Regions from separate parts of the Staphylococcus sp. FSL K6-0223 genome, predicted to be linked through region 2. Evidence: riboswitches for the same ligand, from Rfam matches in the RefSeq annotation. Region 2 holds a riboswitch; the other holds the start of a gene.

Region 1 (5,030 bases), 870 kb from region 2:
TCAGGTCCTATACGTTGATCTTTATTTAAATCATCAATTCGTTTCATTTGCTCTGCTGATAATTCAAAATCAAATACATCTATATTTTCTTCAATTCTGCTTGATGTAACTGATTTGGGAATAACGACGACGTTATGTTGCATATTCCATTTAATAATAACTTGTGCTGCTGATTTATTAACTTCTTTACCAATTTCATTTAACGTTTCATCGTTTAAAATTTGAGCATTCATAAATGGTGACCAAGATTCCATATAAATATTTTGAGCTTCTAAATATTTTCTAAGTTTTTCTTGAGTAAAGTATGGATGAAATTCTACTTGGTTAATGACTGGTTTAATTGACACTTGTGCTAATAATGCTTCAAAATGATCTGGATTAAAATTACTAACTCCAATGTTTTTAACTTTATTATCTTTATATAAATCTTCCATACCTTTCCATGTATCAATCATTATGGCTTCATTTGTCCCTGGCCAATGTACTAAGTATAAATCTAAATAATCTAACCCAAGTTTTTGGATACTAGTTTCGTAGGCTTGAGCCACATTTTTACGTCCGAAATCTTCGAAAAATAATTTTGATGTTACGAAAATATCTTCTCTATTTAAACCTGTTGATTCTAATCCTTCTTTGATACCTTGGCCTACTTGTTCTTCATTTCCATATACTTTAGCAGTATCTATGCTACGATACCCAGATTCAATAGCATGTTTAACTGCTTCTTTACAAGTATCGTCATTTTCTACTCGAAATGTTCCAAGTCCTAACATTGGCATTTGATTTCCATTATAGAATTCAATATAGTCCATCTTACTTCCTCCTTTAAAAATAACTATTCTGTATATACCCTAAAAGTATATTTATGAACATCGCTTATAATAAAAAAGTACCATCAAAATTTAAAATTTTGATGGTAGCCTCTCTTAGTTAAATGATTCAATTTTATCCATAATATTTTGTAATTCATCGACATTATATTGAATACGTCCATGGAATACAAATTTGTTAAAGAATTCGTCAAGTTGTTCAGGACCAACTAAAACCTTAACACTTGAACTTTGTGCATAGTTTGAAATCGTTACGTCTTTATCATGTTTAGGATTAAAATATAAAATTGATGTTGGCGTATATTTAAGTCCTAATTCTGTTTGTAAATCTGTAGCCAACTTCTCAATTGCAGAAAGTTGATCAGAATAATTAATAAATGATAGTTTCGAATGATTATCTTCATGTTGATCAAGAACTAACGTTTGAGGCGCTTGTGTATTTAAATCAAGTGTATCAAATACTTGCTTCAGCATTGGTAATTCTTGAAATTGTGCGCCACTAATTCCATTATAAACATGACCTTTTAATAATTGTGAATCAATGATATATAAACCAGTTCTAGTAAGCACAAGATGGCTAATACGTTGAATATTATTAAACTCATTACTTGGTAAAAAAATATTAGCCATTATATGCATATCTTCACGTCTAATACGTTTTTCTTTAACTAAACGGTCTCTAATACCAATGAGTCTCATATCAGTCACGTATTCACTTTTATTTTTAGAAAATAATTTCAAAGCATCAATTTCACGTTCTTTTCCATTAACTGTAGCTTCAAATTCTTCTTTTTGTTTCGTTACTTGTTTTTTATTTTCAATACGTTCTTTTTCAAGTGCTTCCTCATGTGAAGATTTGAGTTGTTGCTCCTTGAGATTGTACTCTTCATTCGCTTTGTGTTTCATATTATTTTTACTTTTCAAAGCAACTAAAAATAGAATAAAACATATAATCGCTATGATTATCGCTGCAATTAAACCAATCTCAACCGGTCCAAATGAATTCATTAGATAACGCTCCTTTTAAACTGTCAATATCTATCTATTATAATAGAAATAGACGATAATTTCGAGGTTTAACCTAATTAACTGCTATATATCCTATGTTATTTTTGAACGGCATCTTTTAGGACATTCACTTTATCTAATTTTTCCCATGGTAACAATACATCAGTACGACCAAAATGTCCGTATGCAGCTGTTTGTTTGTAAATAGGATGTTTTAAGTCAAGCATTTTAATGATACCTGCTGGTCTTAAATCAAAATGTTTTCTTACCGCTTCAACTAATTGTCCTTCAGAAACTTTACCTGTTTTAAATGTATCAATAGCAATAGATACAGGTTCTGCTACACCAATTGCATAAGCTAATTGCACTTCACATTGCTCAGCTAATCCAGCTGCTACAATATTTTTTGCAACATATCTCGCTGCATATGCCGCAGAGCGATCTACTTTTGTAGGATCTTTACCACTGAAACAGCCACCTCCATGACGAGCATAACCACCATATGTATCTACAATAATTTTTCTTCCAGTTAAACCAGCATCTCCTTGAGGACCCCCAATAACAAATCGACCAGTTGGATTAATAAAGAATTTAGTTTCATCATCAATTAAACCTTCAGGCACAGTCGGATAAATGACATGCTCTTTAATATCTTTTTGGATTTGTTCTAATTCAATGTCTTCAGCATGTTGAGAAGATACCACAATCGTGTCAATACGTTTAGGTTTATCATTTTCATCGTATTCTACTGTTACTTGAACTTTACCATCTGGACGTAAATAACCTAAGGTACCGTCTTTACGCACATCTGATAAGCGTTTCGCTAGTTGATGTGATAAAAAGATTGGAAGCGGCATATATGTTTCGGTTTCATTTGTTGCATAACCAAACATTAATCCTTGGTCTCCGGCACCTGTTGCTTCAATTTCTTCTTCAGATATATCATTGCGATACTCAAGTGCTTTATCTACACCTTGGGCAATATCAGGTGATTGTTCATCAATAGCTGTTAAAACAGCCATTGTTTGATAATCGTAACCATATTTAGCTCTTGTATAACCAATATTTTTGATTGTTTCTCGTACTACTTTAGGAATATCTACATATGTAGACGTTGAAATTTCACCAGAAATTAAAGCCATACCTGTTGTTACTGTTGTTTCACAAGCGACACGTGCATTAGGATCATCTTTTAAAATTTCATCTAAAATCGCATCAGATACTTGATCGGCGATTTTATCTGGATGCCCTTCTGTCACTGACTCTGATGTAAATAAACGTTTATTATAAGTCATGATTTGCTCCTTTTTTTAACTATATTTACGAAAATTCTCTTTTGACAATGAGCTTAAAATAAAAGAGCCTTCTCAACTACCTAGATAGAGAGAAGGCTCTTAAACGTCCATTCGCTCTTATCGTTCAGACAAATATTGCGTCTGCAAACGGTTTGGCACCTTTCTTTTAAAAAAAGAGGTTGCTGGGTTTCATTGGGTCCATGTCCCTCCACCACTCAGGATAAGAGAATCCGTTAAGACCTATACTACATAAATACTTTAAAATTGTCAATTTTGATTTTTAAATGTTCTTTTATTTACAATGGAATAATTAAATTATTATGTTATACTTTTTAATGTAAGGGCTTACACATATAAATGGATAGATATTTGGAGGGATGTTGTATGTCAATAGATACATACAGTGAAACACCTAAAATCAAACACTTATTAGAGAAGGAAACGACTTTATTTCAACTTTCTACTACTCAGCTTTATTACAAGATTTTAAATAATAATGAAGGTGAACTTACTGAACTTGGCGCAATTAATATGAGTACAGGTAAATATACTGGTCGTTCACCAAAAGATAAATTTATCGTTAACGAACCTTCATATCGAGACAATATTGATTGGGGAGACATTAATCAACCTATAGATGAAGACGTGTTTTTAAAATTATACAACAAAGTATTAGATTATTTAGATCAAAAAGATGAATTATACGTTTTTAACGGTTATGCCGGAAGTGATAAAGACTCACAATTAAAATTAAAAATTATCAATGAGCTTGCATGGCATAATTTATTTGCACAAAACATGTTTATCCGACCTGAATCTATTGAGGAAGCAAGTCATATTAAGCCAAATTTCACTATCGTTTCTGCCCCTCATTTTAAAGCCAATCCAGATGTTGACGGTACTCATTCTGAAACATTTATTATTGTTTCATTTAAATATAAAGTGATTTTAATTGGTGGTACTGAATACGCTGGAGAAATGAAAAAAGGTATCTTTTCAGTGATGAACTACTTATTACCTATGCAAGATATTATGAGTATGCATTGTTCTGCCAATGTTGGAGAAAAAGGTGATGTTGCTCTATTCTTTGGATTATCTGGTACAGGAAAAACAACATTATCAGCGACGCCAACTCGCAAATTAATTGGCGATGATGAACATGGCTGGAATAAAAATGGTATTTTTAACATTGAAGGTGGTTGCTATGCAAAAGCTATCCACTTATCTAAAGAAAAAGAACCTCAAATTTATAATGCCATTCAATATGGTACTATTCTTGAAAATACAATTGTTAATGAACGTGGCCATGTTGATTTTGATGATAATACGAACACAGAAAACACACGTGCTGCTTATCCAATTCATCATATCGATAATATCGTATTACCTTCTAAAGCTGCACACCCTAATACAATTATCTTCTTAACTGCAGATGCATTTGGTGTACTTCCACCTATTTCTAAATTATCTAAATCTCAGGCAATGTATCATTTCTTAAGTGGTTTTACGTCAAAATTAGCTGGCACAGAACGTGGCGTGACAGAACCTGAACCATCATTTTCAACATGCTTTGGCGCTCCATTTTTACCTTTGCATCCTACTAAATATGCGAATTTACTTGGTAAGTTAATTGATGACCATGATGTTGATGTATATCTAGTAAATACAGGATGGACTGGTGGAAAATATGGTGTTGGACGTCGTATCAGCTTATATTATACACGTTATATGGTAGATCAAGCTATTTCTGGCAAGCTAAAACAAGCTACATTTACTAAAGATGAAATATTTGGTTTAAGTATACCAACTGAAATGGAAGATGTGCCTAAGACTATTTTAAATCCAATCCATGCTTGGAATGATCCTGAGGCTTATCGTCATCAAGCTAATGACTTAA
Region 2 (5,030 bases):
AAAACGCATGTGTTTAACACATGCGTTCTCTTCTAGTTAAAACGACTTATTTATCGCCTTTTAATTTATCAATAACATCATTTGCTTTATCTTTAACGTTATCAACCACTTCTTTAGCTTTACCTGAAGCTTTGTCGCCTTGACCTTCTTTTTCTAAATCTTTATTATCAGTTGCATTACCAACTGTTTCCTTAATATTACCTTTAGCTTGTTCAAATTTATCTTCTGCCATTTTAAATTCCTCCTTGTTAAACATTTCATTCTTAAATGATTTTTGTAATATTAACATACCCAATACATATCATGTATAAACATAAATTCTGTTATTTTTTTATATTTTCTGTCTAATTAAAATAATTGTTATAATAACATTGTTCAATTTACTTATCCAATTGGAGATGATAACTATGACATTTGTTAATTTTACTGCTATGACAGAAAAAGGTTTAAATAAAAAAGTCAATGCATTCTTAGAAGAACATCCATATATAGAAATTGTTAAATTTGAATATGCGATGGGTCAAGGTGGTATCGGCGTTGGAATACTATATCAAGACGATTCAAGTTTATAATATAAATGACTGCAATAAATGTATTGATATAAAATAAAAAAACGGTTCACATATTTGTTTGTGAACCGTTTTTTACTGCATTATTATTCATTATTTTGCAGGTACAACTGCACCTTTGTATTTTTCATTGATGAAATCACGAATGTCTTTAGATTGTAATACTTCAACTAAAGCTTTAATTTTTTCATCATCTTTATGATCTTTACGAACTGCAATTAGGTTTGCATAAGGGTTATTATTAGGTTTTTCAACTACAATTGAATCTTTTTGTGGACTTAAGCCTTGATCAATAGCATAGTTTGAATTAATAATAGCTGCATCTACATCTTGATTTTGATAGATTTTTGGAAGATATTCAGCTGATTGTTTGTTATTGAATTTAATATCTTTTTTGTTTTCAGTAATATCTTCAAATTTAGCGTCTTCAATTTTTACGCCTTTTTTAATTTTAATTAAGCCTTCATCAACGAAGAATTTTAAGAAACGACCTTGTTCAGCTGGGTTATTTGAAACATAAACTGTCGCACCTTTAGGAAGGTCTTTTAAACTTTTGTATTTTTTAGAATAAACAGCCATTGGTTCTAAATGAACTTTACCTGCATCTTCAATTTTGTATCCTTTTTCTTTACTTTCAGTTTTTAAATAAGGAACGTGTTGGAAGTAGTTAGCATCAAGCTCACCTTTATCTAACAACTTATTAGGTGTAGTGTAATCATTGATTGTTTTAATTTCTAAATTATAACCTTTTTTCTCAAGAAGTGGTTTTGCTTTTTCTAAGATTTCAGCATGTGGTGCTGGTGAGGCACCTACAACGATTTTTTTATCTTTTTCGTCTCCGCCTTTACCACAAGCAGCTAATACAACTGTCAGTGTAAGTACTAATACTAAACTTAAAAGTTTTTTCATTTAATCTGTCCTCTTTTCTATTATCGTTTATCAATTTTATTTGTAAGCCAATCCCCGATGAATTGGATTATAAATACAATAATTAAAATAAATACGGTTGACACTAGAATGACGTCGTTTTGGTTACGTGTAAAACCAGTTAAGTAAGCTAAGTTACCTAAACCACCTGCACCAATAACGCCTGCAATAGCAGTTGAACCAACTAAAGCGATAGCAGTTACTGTAATACCTGAAACAAGTGCTGGCATTGCTTCTGGAAGCAATACTTTTCGAACGACTGTCCAAGTATTCGCACCCATAGACCATGCTGCTTCAATAACGCCTTTATCGATTTCTTTAAATGCGATTTCAACTAATCTTGCGTAGAACGGTGCAGCGCCAATGATTAATGCTGGAAGTGCTCCCGTCGGTCCACTAATTGTACCTAATAATACACTTGTGAACGGAATTAATAACAAAATTAAAATAATAAATGGAATCGCACGGAACAAGTTAACTATAAATGAAACTACCGTATAGAAAATTTTAGCTCCAGGTGCATCACTTTTAGCTGATAAGAAAAGCAGCACACCTAAGATTAAGCCAAAGATAAAAGCAAAAATGGTTGACACTACAGTCATATAAAGTGTTTCATATATTGCTTGCCAAACTTCAGGCCATTGCACGTTAGGCATAGTAATCATTTCATGGAAGATATCACCATATGATTTATCCATGTTTAATCACCTCCACATTTACGTGTTGTTTATGTAACTCAGTTACAAATGTATTAAATCCATCTTCACTAATATGTGGAATATGTACAATTAAAAATCCAATTGAACCTGTACGTGTATTTTTAATATTTGCTTCCAAAATATTTAATTCAATATTCTGCATTCGCGTAATATCAGATACAACAGGTTGTGTGGTATTATTACCGTTGAAATTCAATCTTACAATATAAGCGTCTTTGTTCAATGGTTCTAGATGTTTAATTGAATCTTCAAAATCGTCGTCTAAATCGTCTTTCACGAATCGTTTTGTCACCTCATGTTGAGGATTTTCAAATACTTCATCAACATTACCTTGCTCAATAACACGCCCATTTTCCATCACTGCAACTTCATCACATATGCGTCTAATCACTTGCATTTCATGTGTAATAATCACAATCGTTAGATTTCTTTCTTCTTTTATTTTTAATAGTAAATCTAAAATTTCATCCGTTGTTTGTGGATCTAGCGCACTTGTAGCCTCGTCACATAATAAGACATTCGGATCATTCGCTAATGCACGAGCAATCCCAACTCTTTGTTTTTGACCACCTGATAATTCTGAAGGATAAGCTTTTTCACGACCTTTTAAACCGACCAACTCTACAAGTTCTAAAGCTCTTTGTTTTGCTTCTGCACGAGATACTCCAGCTATTTCTAGTGGGAACATAATATTACTAATGACAGTACGTGACCATAACAAATTAAAATGTTGGAAAATCATACTTACTTTTTGTCGTTTTTTTCTCAAATCTGACTTAGAAAGTTTGTTAATATTGTCTCCATCTATAATGATATCCCCTGAAGTCGGTTCTTCTAGATTATTAAACATTCGAATTAACGTACTTTTACCAGCACCAGAAAACCCAATCACTCCAAAAATTGAGCCTGATTCTATATTCAAGTCAACGTGATCTACTGCTAGTACATCTTTGTTCTTTGTGTGATAGCGTTTAACAACTTGATTTAACTCAATCACGTTAAATGCCTCCCTTAAATTCCTTATGTAATTAAAAAATGCTTTCCCATCTAGAGAGATGAGAAAGCATTTAAAATTATCTTTCTCTCATCTTCTAAAGTCTTAAACTTTATGTGAATTGGCACCATTTCCATTATAGACGGTTGCCGGGCTTCGTAGGGCACATCCCTCCACCTCTCTCGATAAGAGTTTTCGCACTATTTAATTAATTTATATCCTATCACTGTACTAATAATTCGTCAATCATTTTTTTAACTTTTCTAACAAATATGGCACGGATTGAAATGCATAGATTCTATCTACCTCTTTATCCTTATCCATAATTAACAGTACAGGTACAGACATAATTTTATATTCTTCACTAAAATACTTATGGAAATTTAAATCAATTTTTTTAAGTGGTAATTGTTCGATATCATTTGCAATATCTAGCATGCGCTCTGAAATCTTACATGTTCCACACATAGGAGTATATCCAAATATTAAATGTTTATCTTTATCAAAGTGTTCTTTGATGTCTTCGATTTTAATAGAATTATTCATTCACAAGTACTAACCTTTCAGAACTTAAATTAGGTATAAGTTTTTTCTCTTTTTTTACGTTAAATCCGTATTTACTCAATACATGAGCAAGATAATTTTTGGGACAACGTGCGACTTCACAATATGTTTTATCTACATAGATATGTTCACTTTCACTTAAATAACGTTTAAACCACTTTCTAATTTTTTCGCCCTCATCATCTGAATCGGCAAGAATATAGACCTGTTTTCCATATAACGTTTCTATCATATCGTCTAGTTTGTCGATACTCATTGTACCATGTGTACAAATAATATTTACAGGTTCAGCAATGACTTGTTGCACTTTCTTCTTATCAGATTTACCTTCAACAATGATAACTTTATTTAAAATTGCCATGTTCATCCACCTTCTAAGTCGATATTAAACAATCATTTACTTTTTCACGTTATTGATGAATATAAACACAATTTACAGATAATTAATATAATTATATAAAAAACTCCTAGATTTAATATCAAGGAGTTTTAAAAAATTATTCGCCAATCATTTCAGAGTATTGTTCAGCTGATAGTAATTCATCTAATTGACTTTCGTCACTTAATTCAACTTTTACCATCCATGCTTTTTCATAAGGTGATTCATTAACAAATTCTGGACTATCTTCTAATTCGTCGTTTGTTTCAACAATTTTCCCAGAAACAGGTGCATACAATTCAGATACTGTTTTTACTGATTCAACACTACCAAATGTATCCCCTTCATTAATTTCATCATCGACATCTGGTAATTCGACAAATACGATGTCTCCTAATTCACCTTGCGCGTATTCAGTAATACCAATTGTTGCCGTATTTCCTTCAACTTTAACCCATTCATGTTCCTTAGAATATTTGAATTCGCTCGGTACTGCCACGAAAATCCCCTCCTAAAAATAATTACAATTTAATGATGCCATACCGTAAGTTTTCATTCAACTATTAATATTAAAAGTTGTGATTATACTTTCTATAACCATACATCTTTGTATTGTTCTTCATTAAAACCTAATGTAACTTTTTCACCCGAAACCGCTAGCGGACGTTTTACCAACATTCCATCTGAGGCTAAGAGTTCTAATTTTTCATCATTAGATAATTCATTTAATTTATCTTTCAAACCAAGTTCTCTATATTTCACACCATGTGTATTAAAGAATTTATTGATTTCCACTTCTGATTTAACTACTAACTCTTTGAATTCTTGCTTTGTAGGTGTGTGTTGCACAATATCTATAGACTCATAACTCACTCCAT

Evidence for each region. Region 2 has a riboswitch for S-adenosylmethionine ahead of MHI13_RS09100 (methionine ABC transporter ATP-binding protein). Riboswitches for the same ligand answer to the same signal wherever they lie in the genome.
Region 1: linked by a shared signal. The riboswitch ahead of metK (methionine adenosyltransferase) and the one ahead of MHI13_RS09100 (methionine ABC transporter ATP-binding protein) in region 2 are both predicted to bind S-adenosylmethionine.

The regions. Positions count from the first base shown of each region.
Region 1 is NZ_JBBOYX010000001.1:965,064-970,093, reverse strand. It holds gene MHI13_RS04925 (aldo/keto reductase) at 1-812, opposite strand, end outside; gene MHI13_RS04920 (NERD domain-containing protein) at 927-1,838, opposite strand; gene metK (methionine adenosyltransferase) at 1,937-3,133, opposite strand; SAM riboswitch class I at 3,248-3,360, opposite strand; gene pckA (phosphoenolpyruvate carboxykinase (ATP)) at 3,518-5,030, shown strand, end outside.
Region 2 is NZ_JBBOYX010000001.1:1,832,616-1,837,645, forward strand. It holds gene MHI13_RS09080 (CsbD family protein) at 47-232, opposite strand; gene MHI13_RS09085 (hypothetical protein) at 408-572, shown strand; gene MHI13_RS09090 (MetQ/NlpA family ABC transporter substrate-binding protein) at 663-1,478, opposite strand; gene MHI13_RS09095 (methionine ABC transporter permease) at 1,499-2,194, opposite strand; gene MHI13_RS09100 (methionine ABC transporter ATP-binding protein) at 2,187-3,212, opposite strand; SAM riboswitch class I at 3,297-3,401, opposite strand; gene MHI13_RS09105 (thioredoxin family protein) at 3,456-3,755, opposite strand; gene MHI13_RS09110 (toprim domain-containing protein) at 3,748-4,134, opposite strand; gene gcvH (glycine cleavage system protein GcvH) at 4,271-4,651, opposite strand; gene MHI13_RS09120 (arsenate reductase family protein) at 4,744-5,030, opposite strand, start outside.